DNA from 4 places in the Staphylococcus sp. MSU001 genome. Region 3 is predicted to be linked to each of the others. Evidence: riboswitches for the same ligand, from Rfam matches in the RefSeq annotation. Region 3 holds a riboswitch; each other region holds the start of a gene.

Region 1 (5,550 bases), on a different contig from region 3:
CAAGCTGATCCATTTGCGCCACCATCTAAGATGAGTGTCGTTATAGATCGCCAACAAGCAAAATTTCCTGATTCTTTATTAAATTCTGAACTGAAACAACGGGCTGTGAGTGATTACTTAACGCGCGTGTTTCATAAGCAGATTCAATCAATAGTAGCCCAAGATAAAAAAGTAAGTAAAATTCAAATTGATAGTTGTGGCCAAGAAATCTTAGAGCGTACCGCAGTAGTAATTAAGAATCATCAAATTGAGGCACGTATTGAAGTTGGATTACCAGCACGAGGACGTACCATATTAGGTAGAATAGCAAGACATACATTTATTAATGTATTGCCCCAAATAGTAGAAAATGCCTTATGTTATCGCAACATTAATGGTTCACAATTGCAACAACAAGTTGAATTAATGATGGATCAAGAGGAGATTAGACAACAGTTAGTAAAACGTGACCTTGTTGCATTTGTAGCAAATGGTGCTATTTTACCAAGAAAAAGTGGTGTTTCAGATCTACCTATGAATAACGCTATTGAATTTAAAAGTCCCAAACAATATGAGATTGTAATGAAACTATCGAGTGGCAAAGTTATTAAGGGTATGGGCATTCCCAAAGGCATTACATTAATAGTTGGAGGCGGTTATCATGGTAAATCAACATTACTTGAAGCGTTAGAACGAGGTGTATATAATCATATTGCCGGTGATGGTAGAGAATATGTGATTACAAATCAAGATGCAATGAAAATTCGTGCTGAAGACGGAAGAAGTATTCAAAATGTTAATATCCAGCCATTTATTGATCATTTGCCAGGTGAAAAAGATACTACACATTTTTCAACTGAAAATGCGAGTGGTAGTACGTCTCAAGCTGCAAATGTCATGGAAGCTTTAGAATCACAAGCGTCATTGTTACTCATTGATGAAGATACATCTGCAACGAATTTCATGATTCGTGATGGTCGTATGCAACGTTTAATTGCTCCCGAAAAAGAGCCGATTACACCCTTTTCTAATAAGGTAAAAGCATTATATGACGACCATAACGTGTCGACTATTCTAATCGTTGGAGGTTCGGGAGATTATTTTGATGTGGCAGATCAAGTATTGATGATGGATGAATATGTGTTGAAAGATGTTACGCAACATGCTAAAGACATTGCGCAGTCAGACGGTTATCAAAGAAAGGTTTCTTCTCACAATCAGTTCGGTCACATTCCATCAAGAATTCCGTTGAGAGCGAGTTTTAATCAAAAAGGGAAACGTGATCGCTTTAAAGCTAAAGGATTGAATGTAGTAACGTATGGTAAGGAAACTATTCATATTTCTGGCTTAGAGCAACTTGTCGATGACAGTCAAACACAAGGTTTAGCGATGATGTTAAGTTATGTAAAAAATGAATTGCTAGATGACAAAAGTACGATTGTAGAATTGACCAATTGTTTGTATCAACGGATTGAGAAACACGGATTAGATGTTATATCAAATCATCATGGTCATCCTGGTCATTTAGCGCTACCTAGAAAGCAGGAGTTTATTGCGACACTTAATCGATATCGTAGTTTAAAAATAAAGCAAAGGGAATAAATATATGCCCATTTTAAATATTTATTATAAAAGTATCTCAGAGTTTGCGTCGATGTGTTGAACTTTGAGACTGAAAATAAAGGGGAGTATGAAGATGAAGTCTTCAGTTCGATTGTTGAATCACATCATAAAGATAATGAATTTACAACAATCATTAATTATAAGAGATGAACAATGGAATCAGTCTTATGAGGCATACAATTTTAATATTAATGACTACGTATTTAAAAGTAGGTTAGCTAAAAAAACAACAAAGAAAAAAGGATATTTTTTATCGCTTTGGGAAAAAGATAAAACAAAGAAAAATCGTGCATTTGACTACGAATCATTTCCTGGGAAATTAATTGTACACGTGATAGATGATTCTCAAGTAGGTCAGTTTATTTTTCCAAAACATGTACTTTTTCATAAAGGTATTTTAAGACATCATGAATCTAAAGGGAAAATGGCTTTTCGAGTGTATCCTACTTGGGAGAAAGATTTAAATCGTGTCGCTCAAAAGACACAAGCGTGGCAAAAACAATACTTTATAGATATGTCTCAAACAATTGATGTACCAAGTATTAAACGTGCTTATTTTAATGAAGATTGATTATAAAATCAAAAGCTGTGCGCAAACAGATATGTGTAAATATTACTGTTTTATTAGTAGACTTGATTACATAACTGTTAATGAGTTGGAATGAGTCTCATTTTTTAATCGCTTATATTGAGGGAGGGTTAATGGTGTCTTCGGAGTATAAAAAAGGAATATTTTTAGCTTTAGGTGCTTATATTTTATGGGGGATTTTACCCATTTATTGGCGTTTAATTGATGAAATAGGCGCTTTTGAAATTTTGGCATTCCGAATTATTTTTTCAGTGATATTTATGATTTTTGTGCTCATTATAGGAAAAAATCAACGGAACGCTTTTTTTTAGAGATGTTAATCAGTTGGTATCGCATCCCGTACAACTTATTGCCATCATAGTTGCAGGGTATGTTATTACAGTGAATTGGGGGACATTTATTTGGGCAGTATCTAATGGTCACGTGCTACAATCTAGCCTAGGTTACTACATTAACCCACTAGTGAGTATCGTCTTGGCGCTTATATTTTTAAAAGAGAGATTTAATAAATTCGAATGGTTAGCCATCATCTTTGCATTAGTAGGCGTACTTTATATGACAATAAAAATCGGTGAATTTCCATTTATTTCACTTCTGTTAGCATTTTCTTTTGGTATTTATGGTTTACTAAAAAAGATTGTGCATATCGATGCGATAAGTAGCATCACTATTGAATGTATTGTTACTGCACCAGCAGGTTTAATCTATGTTATTTACCTATGGCAGCAACAACACATAACATTTGGATTAAATATATCATCATTTTGGCTACTATTTTCAGGTGCAATTACAGCAATACCATTGATTCTGTTCTCAGCAGGTGCTAAGCGAATTCCATTATCGTTAACTGGCTTCATTCAATATGTAGGGCCGACAATCATGTTTATCTTAGGTATCTTTGTCTTTAAAGAGCCATTTAACACTGATCAATTGATTACCTTTATTTTTATATGGATAGGTATTGTGTTATATAGTATTTCTCAATATGTTCAAATTAAGAAAAACCCAGTTGTAAAATAAATATACCTTCACTTTATTTAATGTGCATTCTCTAAATTAGATATTGATTCTAACTATTGATGTGTACATCAACGTTTAAATAGAGTGAAGGTGTATTTTTTATTTTGTATATCGACTGAATAGTAGTTGATTTGTAAAATATAAAGTTGGGTTAATCGTGTCTTTAATATCATTGACTTCTTTAAGCCACAACTGTAAATCATTGTAGTAGTCGGAACTCATAGACAAATCATTTGTAAAACATTTAGCTGTTGCTTCAATTGTATCTTTGTTTAATTGGTTAGAGATATCAGTTCGAGTATACATTGAGTAAATTTCAATTGCACTTGCTAAATGATGATTGATGTAATGAATGGCCTTTTGAATGACCTTCAGAAACTTTCTAAGTTTGATCTCACTCGTATTTAATACTTCAGGTGTAGTAATGAAAATGAGTTGACAAAAATCAGGTACATTATAATTTTTTAGTGGAAAATAATCTACATTTAGTCCTTGATTTTTAGCTTCAAGAATTTCAAAATTTTCGAAAATAAGTGTAGCAGCATCAGCTTTATCAGTTAAAAGTGCATCAGTATGATAAAAGCTATGATTAACTGGTGTGATGTCACCCTCTTTATATGTGCCGCCATCTGCTTCAATCATCGTTTTAGCCATGGCAATACCACCTGGACCGGGAGCGCCAGGATATTGAAGTCGCTTACCGATTAAATCTTTGGGGCGAGCGATATTTTTATCTTTGTTATACATAATACCGCCGTTAGTGTGAAGATATCTCGCAAACCCGATGACGTTTTGTTCTTTAACTCTATCTTGAACCAGATGAATAGGTTCAGTAATCGCGATATCCATTGAACCATTTTCAATCTCGTCTAATGCATCAAAGTGCTCTTTTGGTTCAATCATCTCAATTTCTAATGATTCTTCTTTAAACCATCCTTTTTCAATACCTATGATTAATGGCATATGATCAGGATTTAAAAACCATTCTAAACCTACTGTTAATTTGTCCATAAAAAATTCCTCCATCCATTTAATTATTGCGTAAAAAAGTGAATGAAGAAACAGTTATCAATATTGCTCACTTTCCTACGCTGGTGCTAACCAACAGGTTCAAGGGTTGAAAGTAGACTTTCTCTCAGCAAATTGAATTGCACCCCTAGTGATACTGGTTAATCTATGTACAGAATAACATAGTTGAATTGAATAAAAAGTAAAATGAATATAGTAAATATTAATCATGGGAGTATGATGCAAAAAAATAAGCTAACGTTTCAAACGTTAGCTTACAATATATTTGATGAACGGAAGTTTAATTAAAATTCTAACTTTACATCATACCAATGAGTTTCATCCATAGTGAACCTAATCCAATCCAAATAATAAAATAGACTATACCAAGTACAATATTCATAGTCCACCAGCGCTTTTGTGTAACATAGCCAGCTGCGTATAATATAGGCGCTGGTCCACTACTATAGTGTGTTGTTGATGCCAGTAAGTTACCAAAGAACCCTAACATTAATGCACTGAATAATGGCGGTGCACCCGAAGCGACTGCAACACCGAGTAACGCAGCGTACATAGCGCTGACATGTGCTGTTGCACTTGCGAATAAATAATGTGAGTAGAAATAAAACAAGATGAGTAAAACTAAAACGATAGGCCAACTAAAGCCATTCAAACCTTGAGCAATGAGTTTGCTTAACCAAGGGATAAAGCCTAACTTGTTTAATTGTTCTGCCATTAATACAAGAACTGAGAACCAAACGAGTGTATTCCATGCGCCTGTTTCATTTAAAATATCTGACCATGCTAATACACCTGTTAATAATAACAATGCTAAAGCAATAAATGCGGTGAGCGTGGCATCAACATTAATGAAGCTTCCTAATACCCACAAAGCCAATGCAATGATAAAGATACCAACCATCACTTTTTCGGCTATAGACATATGTCCCATTTCTTCTAGTTGTTCAGTAGCCCATTTTTTAGCGTTAGGCGTTTCTTTAACAGTTGGTGGGTATAATTTATAAATAATGAAAGGGACAACGATGAGAGAAATTAATCCGGGTATAATAGCAGCAACAAACCAATTCATCCATGTAATTTGAACGTGTGCCGTTTTTTCAGCCAAACTTTGCGCTATTGGGTTACCGGCCATAGCTGTTAAAAACATAGCCGAAGTAATTAAATTACCTTGGAACTCAGTAAAGATTAAAAACGCACCCATTTTTCTCTCAGAGCCATCTTTCGGCGATGAACCAAAAGACTCTGACAAAGACTTAATGATTGGAAACATAATACCACCAGCACGTGCTGTATTACTTGGAGTAGCAGGA
Region 2 (5,550 bases), on a different contig from region 3:
TAAAGCGACAGTAATCATTTTACGTGGTCCAAACTTCTCTGCTAACATTCCCGAAGGTACTTGCATTAATGCATATCCTAGGGAGAAAAATGATGCTAATAAACCAAATTGTGTCTTAGTTAACCCCAAATCTTTCATCATCGGTACTGCAATATAAGATATGTTAGATCGATCCATGTAAGCAATAACCCCAATAAAGAAGAACCCTATTGCAAAATACCAACGAACATTACTACGTTTTTCTTTCATATTTGTTTCCTACTTCCATTTGTATTCTGTTGTTTCTTATTATGATGTCGTTATGTTTCAGAAATCCCCTCTGGTGACTGTTTTAACTTCAATTTTTAAAACAACTATTAAGTTGTAGCGCTACAATTTTTTATTAATATAGCACGTAGTGTAAACGGTTACAATACTTTTTGTGAATTTTTTTTGAACTTTTTAAAATTTTTTGTGTATTTTAGATGCATCTTACACCTTTATATCTTTTACCGCGCCCCTTACACCCTATTCTCACAATATACTAGCAATCATTAGTTATTGATTTTGAAAGATGGTTTCTAAATATGTACTTGGCAAATTAAAGTTTAAAAATGATTCGCAAATGATGATAATAACTTTTAAATGAATACGATATCTACAAATTACTTAATAGAAATTGTAAAGAAATTTGAAGTCTTTTATTAAAGGTAGTAAAATATTGTAAACGAAACATTTAATATCTTGTAAATTAATTTCATATTTAACCACTGGAAGTGCCTTTGTTTAAGGCTGAGAGTAAAGAACTGACTTTATAATTCCTGGAACCTGATCCAGTTCATACTGGCGTAGGGAAGTGGCGACGCTCAATTTTATGAAGTCATACTAAAGCTCAACGCTATTTCCCAATTTAAGGGAAATAGCGTTTTTTTATTGTAGAAATTGGGGGGATATTTATATTTATTGCGATTACACATCATAAACAACTGACTAGGGACGATTTACAGCATTATAAACATATCGAAGAAGCTATTGATGGCTTGTTATTTCGCACTTCCATGAATAACGAAGAAAACAAGGACATGATTCAATCTTTACTTCAATTGGGTTTTAGTAAAGATAAAATAATTATTCACAGTGATACGACACTATTAGAGGAATTAAATCTTAAACGTATTCATTTTAAGAGTAATGATACAACTGCTTTCGCATATAAAGCAGCACATCCTGATATTTATGTAAGTATGTCTACACATGACATTGAAACAGTAAAACGATGTTATGAAAATAATTTAGATTATGTCTTTTTGGGGCATATTTTTCCGACCGCTTCACATCCAGATACGCCACCACGTTCTAAAAAGACCATTCAACAAGCATTAGATGTTCCTATCCCTATTTATGCTATTGGCGGTATCAATGAACATTCGATTCAAAAGATGCCACCTGGATTTAAAGGTATATGTGCCATATCATATTTTAACAATGCTTCACTAGAAGAAATTAAACAATTAAGAAAGGAGTGGTCTACTCATGCATGATGTACTAATCATTGGTTCAGGAGTTATTGGTATGTCAATTGCAAGACACCTCAGTGCAACACACTTAGATATTGCAGTCATAGATAGAGATGTACCTGGAAAGCATGCGTCATATAAAGCTGGAGGTATGCTTGGCGCACAAAATGAATTTACAAAGGATAGTGACTTGTTTCAATTAGCCATCGAATCTCGTGCTATGTTTCCACAATTAAGTAAATCATTATTAGATGAAACAGGCATAGACATTCAATTTAAAAATTCAGGACTTATCAAAATTGCTAATGAACACGATGATATCTCATCTATAAGACGACAATATCAATTTCTGAATAGTCAAGACCGTAGTGTCAAACAATTATCAGATGATGACTTGCTACAACTTACACATGGTGAAGTTAAACCTTCATACGCGGCCATTCATATACCGCATGATGGTCAAATTAATGCACATCATTACACACTGGCATTATTAGAATCATTGAAGTTAAGAGAGATTAAGCGTTATGCGTCTACAGAGGTCACTTCAATAGAACGGCATAATGGCTATTATTCAGTGAAAACCAATCAATCTTCAACAATTGAAGCGCACAAAGTTATCGTTGCAGGTGGCGCATGGTCTTCACAATTATTAACACAATATCATTTACAACGACAAGTGATTGGCGTTAAAGGAGAAGTCATCTTATTAGAAAATAACGATCTTGCACTTACTGAAACATTATTTATGACTAATGGTTGTTACATCGTTCCAAAACAACCCAATCGTTTTTTAATTGGTGCGACGAGTGAATTTAATAATTATTCTGTCGGTACTACAGATGAAGGTATGGATTGGCTTCTTCACCATGCATATCATCGTGTACCTCAACTAAAAGACAGTCATATACTGAAGAAATGGTCAGGAGTAAGACCATACACAGAAAAAGAAATGCCAGTCATGGATCAAATTGATGATGGCTTATACGTGATAAGTGGTCATTATCGAAACGGAATATTATTGTCACCTATTATCGGTCGTGACATTGCCAATTGGCTACTTTCTGGTATTAAACCATCACGTTATTCAAGTTTTACAGTTACAAGGAGGAATAATCATGAAGTGTATCATTAATGGCGACCTCTTCACTTTCGATCAGGATCAATCGATACAAGAGGTTTTACATTCACTTGAGTTAGACCCAAAACGAGTGATTGTTGAACTAAACAAAGAACTTATCAAGCAAGACAAATATGAAGAATATATTGTAAGAGAAGACGACAGATTAGAATTACTAGAAATTGTTGGAGGCGGTTAATATGTTTAAAATAGGAAATTTAGAATTACAATCTCGTTTACTTTTAGGTACTGGTAAATTTGAAAATGAAGAGGTTCAATCAAAAGCAATTGAGGCATCTGAAACAAATGTACTTACATTTGCAGTAAGACGGATGAATTTATATGATCGTAACCTACCTAACCCACTTGCAAACGTTAATTTAAAAGATTTTATCACTTTTCCAAATACTGCAGGTGCCAAAACAGCTCAAGAAGCTATCAGAATTGCTGAAATTGCTAGTCACGCAGGTGTATGTGACATGATTAAAGTCGAAGTCATTGGCGATGACGAAACATTATTACCTGACCCATTCGAAACATACGAGGCATGCAAAGTATTGTTAGAAAAGGGCTACATTGTTTGTCCTTACATCTCTAATGATTTAGTTTTAGCTCAACGTTTGGAAAAATTGGGTGTACACGCAGTCATGCCACTTGCATCTCCTATTGGCACAGGTAGAGGTATTAATAACCCATTAAATTTAAGTTATATTATCGAAAATGCTAGTGTCCCTGTCATCGTAGATGCTGGTATTGGTTCCCCTAAAGATGCGTGTCATGCCATGGAGCTTGGCGCAGATGGTATTTTACTCAACACAGCCATTTCAGCAGCAAAAGATCCTGTGAAAATGGCTGAAGCAATGAAATTAGGTATAAATGCCGGCAGACTTTCATATGAAGCTGGACGCATTCCTGTTAAGTATACTGCACAAGCATCTAGTCCATCAGAAGGTTTAGGGTTCTTGTAAAATGTCGCGTTATGAACGTCAAACACGCTTTGCACCATTTGGAGAAGAGGGACAGCAAAAGCTATCTACCTCTCAAATACTTATTTTTGGTGCTGGTGCTTTAGGAAGCCATATTGTAGATCAACTCGCACGCATGGGGGCTCATCATATTGCAATCGTCGATATGGATATTGTTGAAATTTCAAATTTACATCGACAAACACTCTTCGATGAAGAAGACGCACATACTTTAATATCCAAAGTAGAAGCAATCAAGCATAAGGTTAATCAAATTAATACAAATGTCAATCTAACAACTTATGATTTAGAAGTTACATCATCAAATATCGAAAATTTGATAAAAAATGCCGAACCAGACATCATCATTGATGGCATGGATAACTTCAGAATACGATACCTGATTAATGAGGTTTGTCACAAGCATCAAATCCCATGGGTTTATGGTGCAGCTGTTGGTAGTAAAGGATCAATATATGGAATAGATCACCAAGGACCATGTCTAAAATGTTTATTGCAAACAATTCCTGACACAGGGGAAAGTTGCGCTATTAATGGCGTACTTCCCCCTGTTATATCAATGATTGCAAGCTATGAAGTAGCAGAGGCCGTACGTTATCTTTCAGGAAAAGGATTTTCTAAGCAATTAATCACTATCGATGCATTTAATATTAATTATAAGTCAATGAATGTAGATGCACTCAAAAATAAAGATTGCCCAGTGTGTGAAAAACATGAATATACGTTACTAGAAAGCCAACAAGAACGTACCATTGAGGACTTGTGTGGGAATGCTTATTTATTTAGATTCCCACCTAAAGCTTTTAAACACGCTGTCCATTTCCCAGGAAATATGGTGAAATCTACTTCTTTTGCCAAATTAATTCAATATCAAACTTATGAATTCACCTTATTTAAAGATGGTCGTATGAATGCATATGGTATACACAATGATGAAGAAGCACATCACCTATACAATACGTTGTTAAAATCCATACGCTAATTAAAGTAAGATTGTTACCCTTTCAACCTGTTTCTTGTTAAAATAACTTATACTTAACATCAAGTTTACGACAACTCGATTAATTTAAAAGGAGAAACTAACGTTGTATGGAACAAATTATCACCGATTTTATTAGTAAGTGGGGTTATACAGCGATATTTATTTTAATCTTATTAGAGAACGTATTACCTGTTGTTCCGTCTGAGATTATTTTAACTTTTGCAGGCTTATTATCTGTGAAATCACACTTGTCTATATGGACATTATTAATCATAGCAACAATTGCTTCATTCATTGGTTTACTCATTTTGTATTATATTTGTAGACTTATCTCAGAAGAGAAATTATATCGTTTCGTTGATCGACATGGTAAGTGGATGAAGTTAAAAAGTAAAGATTTGAAACGGGCAAATGATTGGTTTAAAAGGTATGGTGCATGGGCTGTATTTTTATGTCGATTTGTCCCGGTACTTCGAGTATTAATTACATTACCTGCTGGCATTAATCGAATGAACGTTATTCAGTTTACAACTTTATCGTTAATAGGTACTACAATTTGGAATTTTGCTTTAATACTGCTCGGTCGTTTGCTCAGTGACAGTTTTGACGCTTTGATGAATGGTATTCATACATATTCACGTATCATGTATGTCATTATTATTATTGCAGTCATATATTTTGTCGTACGTTATTTAATGAAACGTCGTCGAAGTGTTAAATAAATGTTATGCTAAGTTTTCCGTTTCTTAACGGTTAACTTAGCTTTTTTATTAATTTTAATTTTATGATACGCAATTATTGAAAATTAATTGGTTTTTCAAGATAATCTATGTAAGCGCATTATTATAAATAATCGTATCGTTAGGTCGGAAAATATAATTAGAGGTGACTATGCATGACCCATATTACAGAAAGTGAAATGAAACAAAAATATCTAGATTTACTCTCACAAAAATTTGACAGTGC
Region 3 (5,550 bases):
CAATTAATGTCAATATTTCTGATGCATTGCCTTTTATAACTGTGACATTAACTTCATCAAGAAAACGTTGACAAAAATTTTTACGATATGTAGATGCACCAACTGCCACTGGATCAAAAACTATTGGTGTACCTTGCTGATTAGCAATTTTACCTATTTTGATAATATCTTCCTCATTTTCACGTGTGAGTGTACCGATATTAATTAAAAGCGCACTAGCCATTCGAGTAAAATCTTCAGCTTCTTCTGGTGCCTCACTCATTGCGGGACTAGCACCTAAACTTAGTAAACCATTCGCAGTAAAGTTTTTCACAACATCATTGGTATAGCAAATTACGAGTGGATTTTCTGAACGTAATCGTTCTAAATTATTCATCATCTAAACCTACTTTCTTCATATAAGCAAAATGATTTACAGGTCCTCTTCCCCTGCCAATTTCTGGGGTATGTTCAATACTTAATGAAATAAACTCTTTTGCTTTTTTTACTGCATCATTTATGGAACGACCTTTAGCTAATTCTGCTGTAATGACTGCTGAAAAAGTACAACCAGTTCCATGCGTATGTTTAGTATCAAAGCGTCTGTTCTCAAATGTATACGTTTCATTCTTAGTGAAAAGAAAATCTTTAGCATTATTTAAATCGGCTGAATGTCCACCCTTAATTACAACGCCCTTACTACCAATTTCATTAATAAAGATTTGACCTGCTTTACGTATACTTTCTTCATCGTTAATTTTAATACCAGTAATTTCTTCAGCTTCAGGTATATTCGGAGTGACAACATCAGCCAAAGGTAATAATGTTGATTGCAAATGATTTTTAGTATTGTCATCCATCAATGAATCACCACTTTTGGCAAGCATAACTGGATCAATCACATAAGGAATATTGGAATGTTCCTTTAAGTAACTTTGAATCAACTCCATCGTTTCTTTTGTTGCAATCATACCCGTTTTGATAGCTTGTGGTAATTCATCATCAAACACACTATCAAGTTGTTCCTTTACCCATGAAGTTTCTAAATTATGAATATGTTGAACTCCTAGAGTATTTTGAGCAACGATACTTGTTATACTGGCCATACCATAAACGCCACACGCGTGAAATGATTTTAAATCCGCCATAACACCTGCCCCACCGGTGGGGTCTGTGCCTGCTATTGTTAGTGCAATTTTAGGTTTATGCATTATTATCTCCCCTATATTCCCATTTTTCATTAATATATGCCATATTGAAGAAATGTCTCTCATGAATAGTACTTTGCAAGAAATTTTCTTTAATTTCATTTTTTTCAGTCTCACTACTATGTTTAGTTAAACGGTCCATCAATTGATCGAACACATCAACAAGTTCGTCCATTTCAGTACTATAAAATTGGAACCATTTAGAAGTCACTGATTCTTTATTTAATTTTGGATCTTCCATCGCACGTTTACCAATGACAGCGTAAACGTATGGACATGGTGCCATCGCTGCAATCGTGAAGGCTGCATTTTCACGTGCAAATGCATTGAAGTACATGTGTTTAATATAATGATCACCACTTGGTGGCCATACTTTTTCTTTTACTATTTCTTCATATGGTTCATTAATGAAATCAGCTAGAACCTCATGCGCTTCAACTTCTCCTTCTAACATAAATTCAATTTGTTCTACTAGAAATTTAACATCATCCATGGAACTCATTTTGGGTATGAGCATTGCATAAATATTTGTAAACTCTTTTAAATAAGAAGCGTCTGCTCTTAAGTATTGTCTTACAGCTTGATTAGATAACTTACCTGCTAGTAAATCTTGAATAAAACCATCATTGTAAATGTCATCAATAATAGGTTTTGATGCTTCCCTCAACTCTTTTGAAAATGTCATAATTAGCCTCCTCAAAAAATAAAACTACTTCCCAACGAGGAAAGTAGTTAGACCAAGACATCTTAATGACGAATAGTTAATAACTACTTTCCTACGTTGGTATTAACCAAATCAGGTTATAAGGGTCTGAATACATTCATCTCAGCCTTTTGGCTCCCCTAGTAGTAAATAATATATGATTCATTATCAACCATAGCAAACGATTACATGTAAATCAAATAAGTCGTATAATAAAAAACCATCTTCTCAAATTCGAGAAGATGGTACATACTTCATATTTTAATTAAGCAGTTACCCAATGACCTGGGCCACCAGTATTATATAATTTTACTGCTGCTTTGTCTTGTACGCTTTCTGGAGCTTTTGCAGGTGATACACCTTTATATTGACTTGGAGCAACAGAATCCCAAGTTGATTGTAAGAATTGATATTTACCTGCTGCACCTGAAGATGGGTTTATTGCATGAATATCGCCACCTGATTCACGTTGAGCAATTTGTTGTAAATGTGAATTTACATTTACTGATGAACCACTTGAAGCTTTACTTGAAGAAGTTTGACTTGCAGATGTTGATTTTGTTTGTGGTTGCGCTGTTTGCTCATTTTGTGGTGCTGATACTTGTACAGGTTGTTGTTGTGTTGCTACTTGAGATTGGCTTGGTTGAACAGGTTGCGTAGCATTGTTTGTTGATTCATAACTCCAACTCCAAGTAGAACCATCAGATTCAAAATGATAAGAATTGCCATTGTAATCAAAATTAATGTTATAAGCACCTTCTTGAACAGGGCTTTCATTTAGTGATTGATCATTAGTTAACGCTTTTTGAGCTAATTCTGCTTTATCAACATTTGTAGTCTCACTTGCATGTGCGTCATGTCCTGCGTTGCCTGCTACAACGCCTAGTCCTATAGCTAATGATGATGCAACTAATGTTTTTTTCATTATTAAAAATCCTCCTAAAAGTGATTTGTTTTCTTAATTTGTTTACGTAACCTACTGTAACATCTATAAAAATCGTGCAGGTTACACTGAAATAAAAATAAACGCCAGTTTTTTACACTGCAATTACATTAAATAGTATACTAATTCTAATGAATAACCGTAATGATTCCTATCATGATAGTTTTTTCGAGTCACATTATCACAATATCGTTGTAATATAAATGAAATTTATCAGATAATTATCAAAATTATAGGCCTTTGATATGTATTTAAAGCGACCTTTAATTAATGTTTTATGATTAACAAAGGCCGCTCGAGTATAATTGAAAGAAAGGATAAATTAATTTATTAAATATAGGATGGAGTTTTAAAGGAAAAGTTAGTTGTTTAAATATGAATTATTTCTAAATCATCAGGTTGATAAGTGTTGTTTTCAAATTGATTATCAGAGGGAGTTTCATTGTTTTTATTTTTTGGGGACATGAATTTAATTGTTTCAACGTATAATTCTGTAACAAAATGTGTTTGGCCTTCTTTTTCATATTTTCTTGAACGCATTTGCCCAGTTATACCTACTAAAGTACCTTGACTAGTGTACTTTTCAATATTAGTGGCAGTTTTACCGAAAGCTTTACAAAGCAAATAATCTGAAGAAATTTCGTTATTATCATCTTTGTAGTTTCTTTCTGTAGCAACGCAAAATGTTGCTATTTTGTTATCCTCCTTTTCATATATTTGAGCATCTTTCGTCATTCTACCAACAATGACTATTTTATTTAACATGTGTCACCTCCTTCTTATGCTCTAATCATAACTGAGCTTAGTTCACTGGTCAAAACCACAATTTTATTGAAATTGTTAGTAAATGATGATGAGATTTTGATATATTTAAAGAAAATATTGAAGTATTATATCTAAATCTGACATAAATTTATATTTTTGTATGAATAAAAAAATTTGGAGAAGTGATATTATGAAAACTTTTAAGGCAGTAAGATTTCAAATTGTGAATGAACATGGTGCTATATCCGAATACGCCATTGAAGATGGTGTGATTATAAATAAAGAGGGAAGTGGCACTGGGTGGTTACTAGAAATAGTTATTTCAAATGAACACTATGAAACATTTAATCAATATAAGGAAAACAAACAACTTTTAGATATTAGAGTAGTTATTACAAGACCTGCTAACGATCCAGCGTTATTTAATGCAACAGTTAAAAGCGTTAAAAATTTTAAATATTCAATGTCAGTCGTTTTAGAATGTCACATCTACACTTTGAGACAAGAATACGCTGAGAGTTTATTAGAAGAATTAGTTGATGAAGGACTTACTGGTGAAAAGTTAAAAAAAACATTTAATCGTATGATGCAATCAAAACCTAAGTTGAAAGATGAGAAAATCGAAAGATAAACACATAGGGTAATTATAAAACATTTAATTTTCATATATTTAAATCATATACAAATTTAAATGTTGAACATAAATAAAGCCTAGAACATGAATTAACCATTGTTCCAGGCTCTATACGAACACTAATTGCTATATTAAAAAGCACTACTATTGATACTTATATTTTCAGACGAGACCTGACTTAGAGCATTTCAACCAGAAATTCAATAGACATGAAAAGTTAGGTCAATAATCTGTGCAACTTTCTTTAAATATGTTTTTACTATTTTATTATCACAATACGAATTATTTTACCTTAAGAGTTTAATTATCTAAGGTTAAGCATCTTGAATAGCAAAAGTAAGTTCACAGCTACAAGCAAGTTGGCCATCAACAGTCGCTTTAGCCGAACCTTTACCTATAGGACCTTTTATTTTAGTTATTTCAACTTCCAACATTAATGTATCTCCAGGTACGACTTGTTTTTTGAAGCGACACTTATCAATGCCTGCAAATAATGCTATTTTTCCTTTATTTTCTTCGCTATTTAACATAGCTACTGCACCAGTTTGCGCTAAAGCCTCCGTTATGAGAACACCAGGCATCACAGCGTAATTAGGGAAATGTCCCTGGAAAAATGGTTCATTACCCGATACTTGCTTTAGTCCTACACATCTTTTACCTTCATCATATTCTACAATTTTATCTATTAGTAAAAAAGGTTGTCTGTGTGGGATAATTTGTTTAATTTGATTATAATCAAAAATCGTTTCCATTTTTAAAACCTCCGTGCTTAAGCTGTAATAATATTATTGATTAACTCGTTCTATGTTTGCACCTAGACTTTTTAGTTTTCCATGCAAATTGACGTATCCTCTATCAAGATGCTTTAACTCAGTCACTTGCGTAGTTCCCTCGGCAACTAAACCAGCTAAGATTAAGGCTGCAGCAGCTCTTAAATCCGTGGCTTTAACTTGAGCACCTTGTAAATGGCTTTTTCCTTCAATTTTAGCACTTCTTCCTTCAACACTTATATTCGCATTCATTCTTCTAAATTCTGCAACATGCATAAATCTATTTTCAAAAACTGTCTCAGTAATCACTTTGTGTCCATTTGCTGTTAATAATAAAGCCATCATTTGAGATTGCATATCAGTTGGGAAACCTGGGTGAGGTAAAGTTTTTACATCTACTGGATTTAAATCTCCATTTGCTGTAACTCTTATACCTTCTTCATTATATTCAAGATCTATCCCCATCTCTTCAAGCTTATATATTAAACTAGCCATATGTTCTTTAATTGCACCACGTACAAATATGTCACCACGAGTTATTGCACCTG
Region 4 (5,550 bases), on a different contig from region 3:
TATAATTAATATAAAAATCATTTTCAGGAGAGAATTAAAAGTGGAATGGATATTATTTGATAAAGATGGTACATTGATTGAGTTTGACAGTAGTTGGGAAAAAATTGGCGTACGTCTCGTTGATCAACTTTTAGAAACCTTTCCAGTACATGATAAGGAAGCGGCACATCGCCAATTAGGCATTATCGATAAAAAAATTAAGCCAGATTCTGTTATGGGATCGGGTTCATTAGGTGAAATTATAGAGTCTTTTAATGGTGTAACAGGTAAAGAAACATCAGATTGGACAAAGGATACGAGTCAGGAACTCATTGATTCAAGAGTGCCTGAAAACAATTGGATTGATGGTGTACAAGAAACTATTCAAGCTCTTAGAAATGAAGGATATCACATAGGTATAGTAACAAGTGATACTAAAAAAGGAGTCGATCAATTTCTGGAGGAAACGCAAACTAGAAATCTCTTTGATTTAGTAATTTCTACAGAGACACACGCAGAAGAAAAGCCACATCCTAAAGTTTTAGATCCACTATTTAATGCTTTTGATGTTGAACCAGAAAAGGTAGCAATAGTAGGAGATACGGCCAACGATATGAAAACCGCGATTAATGCAAATTTAGGATTAGCTATCGGTGTGCTAACAGGCGTGGCTAAAAAAGAGGAACTCTACGACGCAGATGTCATCATTAATAGTGCAAAAGATGTTAAACAAGTTATAGAGCAATACGGAAAATAAAATTTTAAAATTGAGTAAGACGTAGATGTGTGAGTCGATTCGCACGTCTACGTCCTTTTTCTTTTAATAATACAAAAAAACATCGGTTTTATGAGTCGAGATTTAATAATGTACGTAGTGTAGATTGATTATAAGAATTTTTAAATAAAGCACGACGTTGTAGTTCTGGTATAATGTATTTTACAAAATCTTCAAGGCTATGGGGTAATGAAGGTGGCATCAGATTAAAGCCGTCTGCAACGCCTTCATTAAACCACTGCTCCATCTCATCCACTATCTCCTCAGGTGTACCTATAAGAGTAAGATGACCACCACCGGCACTTAAGTAACCTAATAATTCTCTTACAGTCGGTTGTTTATCTTTTATAATGGCTAAAACTGTTTCATATCGACCAATCGGACCTTTGAAATTTTTAACAGGAGGTAAGGGAGGAACTGGTTCATCTAATTCCCAATCTGAACAATCTTGTTGAACAAAAAAACTGAGTTGCTTTAAAGCATCTTCAATGGGTAATTTTTGATCAAGTTCTGCTTTTTTTGATAATGCTTTTTCATGGGTTTCACCTACATAAGTTACTAAACCAGGGAAAATTTTAATTTTTCTATCTGGATGTTGAGTTTTAGAAATAGCATCAGACAATTTCTTTTTATAACTACGTGCTTGCTTGATATCCCATGAAACAGAGTAAACAGCATCAGCATATTTTGCTGCTAATGCAATACCTTCTTTTGACGCACCGGCTTGCATTGATACTGGTTTACCTTGAGGACTTTGTGGTGTTGTATGTGGTCCTCGTACTTGAAAATAGTCTCCCTCATGATAAAAAGGTTTAATATCTTTAGACTCAATAATTTTGTTGTTGTTTTTATCTGGTACATAAGATGCAGTTGACCAAGAAGTGAATAGCTGATTCATTACCGATGCAAATTCATCTGCTTTTTTGTAGCGCTCATGTCTTTCTGGTAAGTATTGAAGACTGTGATTTTGGGCTTCAATATCTGTCATGGATGTGACTAAATTCCAACCCACACGGCCATGAGATAAGTAGTCTAGACTTAATAATTGACGAGAAGCGGTGAATGGATTTGAAAATGTACTCGATATTGTTGGCACTAATCCTATATGTGATGTAACTTGTGCAATAGCTGATAAGTTAATTATAGGATCAAACCAAAAAGCGGGCATAGTAGTATTATCACTTGCATTAAAGGCTTGATTATCTGCAAAAAAGACGATATCCAAAAGACCTTTTTCAGCTATTTGAGCTAAATGCTGATAATAAGATATGTTGCCGATATCCTCAATATTAGAATCTTTCATACGCCATGCCGCTTGATGATGACCACATCCGTACAGTAACACACCTATGTTAAGAAAGTGATTATTTGTCATATGAACACCTCATTAATTATTATCTTTTTGTAAAAAATACACAAACAATTAGTTCATTGTTAAACCACCGTCAACGGTAATATTTTGACCTGTTACGCCACGTGCTTCATCTGAAGCGAGATATACGACCATATTGGCTACATCTTGAGGTGATGTTACTTTTCTAAGAGGTGTAGTTTGAGCAATTAAATCAAATACTTCAGGTGTAGTGACTGCACTTGCATCAGTCGTTTTGAGTAATCCTCCAGAAACAACATTTGCTGTAATACCATATTGTCCAAGTTCTGCAGCAATATTACGAGTAAAGCCAATGAGACCTGCCTTTGCTGTTGTATACTCATGATAAGGTACGACTGGATTTTGATACAAATTGGTTCCAATGCTAACAATGCATCCACTTTGTTGTTCTATAAATTGTGGTATGACGCTTTGAGTCACATTAAATGCTCCTTTTAAAGTACCATTAAGTTGTTGTTGATAATCTTCCCAAGTTAAATCTTTAAACGATTTTTGCTGATTTGGATCAAATTTAAAATCAACAAGTGCATTATTAATGACTATATCTATTTTTCCAAAATGTTGTGTGGCAGTTTGAATCATTCGATTCACATCGTTTCTATCCGTCACATCAGCTTGAATAGCTATAGCCCTACTTTGATTATAATTTCTAATTAATTTTTCAGCTTTATCCTTATTTTGTTTGTAATTAACAACAACATTGTAGCCTTTTTCTAGTAAAGTTATTGCAATTTTAGCGCCTAATCCACGACTACTTCCTGTGATAATTGCAGTTTTTTTCATCTTCATGCCCCCAATATTTTTATTTGTATAAGAAAAAATGCACAACCTTCATGAGAAAAGTTGTGCATCCAAATCAATATATAAAGACAGAATGATAATTAGATGAGATTCAACACTTTCCTCCGCTAGTATAAGCTAGTTCAGGTTCAAAGGGTTTGGATGATATCCATCTCAGTTAAAAAACACCCCTAGTGCATATAATTCACTTATAGTATAAACATAGAATTTTTATAAAATATTGTCAACATTCTTAATAATAGCTATATCTGTTATTTTAATATTTGAGTAAAAGGTATATGAAATAACTTGTGAAAGTATACAAATATAAGCTCTAATTTTCTACAATTAGATATATTATCTCGTATCCACTTGTCGGTATGCTTTAATAACTTGAGCAATTTTATCAATGACTGGATCAAGGGAGTCTACGTCTTCGTGTATGTCATATTCATTAATATTAAGTCGAACAACAGGACATGCATTAAAATTGTTAATCCAATTTTCATACCGTTTAAATAGTTTTTTCCAATATTCTGGATCTGTATTGATTTCCATGTCACGTCCCCGCTGTTGAATACGATCAATTACTTCATCATAATCACATTCTAGATAAATCAGAACATCAGGCTTTGGAAAATAAGGTGTCATAACCATTGCATTAAATAATTCGTAATACGTGTGGTAGTCGTCAGCACTCATTGTTCCTTGTTCTTCGTGCATTTTTGCAAAAATATCCACATCTTCATAAATTGAACGATCTTGAACGAATCCGCCACCATACTCAAACATGCGTTTTTGTTCCTTAAAACGTTCAGCAAGAAAGTAAATTTGAAGATGAAAGCTCCAACGTTCAAAATTATGATAAAATTTATCTAAATAAGGATTATGGTCTACATTCTCAAAGGAAGTTTTAAAATTTAACTTGTCAGCAAGTGCTTGTGTTAACGTAGATTTACCAACCCCTACAGTGCCAGCAATGGTTATTACTGCATTTTGAGGAATACCATAATTATTCATCTTTATTTTCTCCAATCATAGGTTTTACTAAATTTAAAATATTTTGGTAATCGTAATCATTTTTAACGAAATCTTGTTGAGATGTATCAATTCGAATGACATTTGCACCGTCATTCTTTAATGATTCATAATAAGCAAGATAATCTTTTTTTAAAGTAAGTAAATAGTCATCTTCTATTTGAGATTCAAAGCTACGATTACGTTGTGCAATTCTAGATTTTAATACATCTAAATCAGCATCTAAAAAGATAATTGTATTTGGCATTTCGATATCTTCAGTTAAAATATCAAAAATACGACTGAATTTATCAAATTCTTTAGCATCTAAAGTATTTTTAGCAAAAATTTTATTTTTATGAATATGATAATCGCTAACTATACCTTGATTTAGCGACTCAATATCTCTAATCTGTTTATATCTGTTACATAAAAAGAACATTTCAGTTTGAAAACTCCACTTTTCTATATCATCATAAAAATCAGATAGAAATGGATTTTCATCAACAATTTCCTTCTCTTCATAAAAACCAAACGTCTTGCTTAAACGGTGAGCAAGAGAGGATTTACCAACACCTATAGGTCCTTCGATTGCAATAAATGGTTTATTCATAATCACTTCTCCAAATGTTAAGATAGACAATGAGTATTGTACCATAAGTGAGGTATTCCAACACATATGAAAAAAAATCATGATTACATGCGCTTAGCAATTAAAGAAGCACACAAAGCCAAAGCATTAGGAGAAGTTCCAATCGGAGCAGTTATTGTTAAAGAGGATCAAGTCATTGCACTTGCACATAATTTAAGGGAAACATTGCAGCAACCTACTGCCCACGCAGAGCACATAGCGATAGAACGGGCGTCAGAAGTTGTCGGCAGTTGGAGATTAGAAGAATGTACGTTGTATGTTACATTAGAGCCCTGTGTCATGTGTGCGGGCACTATTATTATGAGCCGTATTCCAAAGGTTGTGTACGGTGCTACTGATCCCAAAGGAGGATGTTCAGGAAGTCTTATGAATTTATTAGAACAACCGCAGTTTAATCATAGGGCAATCGTAGAAAAAGGAATTTTAGAAGAAGAGTGTGCAGAACTATTGAGAAGTTTTTTTAAGGAAATACGTGAAAAGAAAAAAGCAGAAAAACAGGGGAAGATACAAAAGGATATAAATTTGTTAAAATGATGTCGTACATAAATAAACGTATTTTTGAAGTCCAGTAAATCGTTAAAGATTGTGTGATAACATATAACAATGATGAAGTTAAGACACATGCTACACACATTAATTTTAAATCAATTAAAAAAATTCATATAGCATCACTTTAAAATAAGTGGAAACGAGGTCAACTAATGATAAAGCTAATAGCAACTGATATGGATGGAACATTACTTAACGCTGGTCATGAAATCACCACTATGAATCAAGAAGCGATAAAATTTGCGCAAGCGAACGGCATTACAGTAGTTATTGCAACTGGCAGAGCGTTTTACGAGGCACAAACACCTGTGGCTGAAACAGACTTAAAAGTACCTTACATATGTTTGAATGGTGCAGAAGTTCGTGATGAATCATTTAATATAACGAGTACATCGCATCTTAATC

The links. A riboswitch is a leader RNA that binds a small molecule or an ion and turns the genes downstream of it on or off. The one in region 3 is predicted to bind thiamine pyrophosphate.
Region 1: it holds a riboswitch for thiamine pyrophosphate, as region 3 does, so the genes downstream of both, ACVBFA_RS01595 (ABC transporter substrate-binding protein) here and tenA (thiaminase II) in region 3, are expected to answer to the same signal.
Region 2: it holds a riboswitch for thiamine pyrophosphate, as region 3 does, so the genes downstream of both, ACVBFA_RS02970 (thiamine phosphate synthase) here and tenA (thiaminase II) in region 3, are expected to answer to the same signal.
Region 4: it holds a riboswitch for thiamine pyrophosphate, as region 3 does, so the genes downstream of both, ACVBFA_RS09380 (3-oxoacyl-ACP reductase) here and tenA (thiaminase II) in region 3, are expected to answer to the same signal.

The regions. Positions count from the first base shown of each region.
Region 1 covers NZ_JBRIKK010000002.1:77,873-83,422, forward strand. The annotation lists gene ACVBFA_RS01580 (ABC-ATPase domain-containing protein) at 1-1,581, shown strand, start outside; gene ACVBFA_RS01585 (MepB family protein) at 1,676-2,173, shown strand; partial or broken gene rarD (EamA family transporter RarD) at 2,308-3,211, shown strand; gene ACVBFA_RS01595 (ABC transporter substrate-binding protein) at 3,311-4,222, opposite strand; TPP riboswitch at 4,278-4,379, opposite strand; gene ACVBFA_RS01600 (anion permease) at 4,539-5,550, opposite strand, start outside.
Region 2 covers NZ_JBRIKK010000004.1:59,600-65,149, reverse strand. The annotation lists gene ACVBFA_RS02975 (MFS transporter) at 1-249, opposite strand, end outside; TPP riboswitch at 742-851, shown strand; gene ACVBFA_RS02970 (thiamine phosphate synthase) at 921-1,520, shown strand; gene thiO (glycine oxidase ThiO) at 1,513-2,631, shown strand; gene thiS (sulfur carrier protein ThiS) at 2,615-2,815, shown strand; gene ACVBFA_RS02955 (thiazole synthase) at 2,817-3,584, shown strand; gene thiF (thiazole biosynthesis adenylyltransferase ThiF) at 3,586-4,584, shown strand; gene ACVBFA_RS02945 (DedA family protein) at 4,692-5,306, shown strand; gene ACVBFA_RS02940 (fructose-1,6-bisphosphatase) at 5,480-5,550, shown strand, end outside.
Region 3 covers NZ_JBRIKK010000012.1:23,171-28,720, forward strand. The annotation lists gene thiM (hydroxyethylthiazole kinase) at 1-376, opposite strand, end outside; gene thiD (bifunctional hydroxymethylpyrimidine kinase/phosphomethylpyrimidine kinase) at 369-1,190, opposite strand; gene tenA (thiaminase II) at 1,183-1,872, opposite strand; TPP riboswitch at 1,944-2,042, opposite strand; gene ACVBFA_RS06955 (transglycosylase family protein) at 2,156-2,815, opposite strand; gene ACVBFA_RS06960 (single-stranded DNA-binding protein) at 3,203-3,598, opposite strand; gene ACVBFA_RS06965 (YwpF-like family protein) at 3,789-4,229, shown strand; gene fabZ (3-hydroxyacyl-ACP dehydratase FabZ) at 4,547-4,984, opposite strand; gene murA (UDP-N-acetylglucosamine 1-carboxyvinyltransferase) at 5,018-5,550, opposite strand, start outside.
Region 4 covers NZ_JBRIKK010000019.1:4,286-9,835, reverse strand. The annotation lists gene ACVBFA_RS09390 (HAD family hydrolase) at 41-736, shown strand; gene ACVBFA_RS09385 (NtaA/DmoA family FMN-dependent monooxygenase) at 825-2,129, opposite strand; gene ACVBFA_RS09380 (3-oxoacyl-ACP reductase) at 2,178-2,930, opposite strand; TPP riboswitch at 3,031-3,130, opposite strand; gene ACVBFA_RS09375 (deoxynucleoside kinase) at 3,285-3,947, opposite strand; gene ACVBFA_RS09370 (deoxynucleoside kinase) at 3,940-4,557, opposite strand; gene tadA (tRNA adenosine(34) deaminase TadA) at 4,624-5,130, shown strand; gene ACVBFA_RS09360 (Cof-type HAD-IIB family hydrolase) at 5,298-5,550, shown strand, end outside.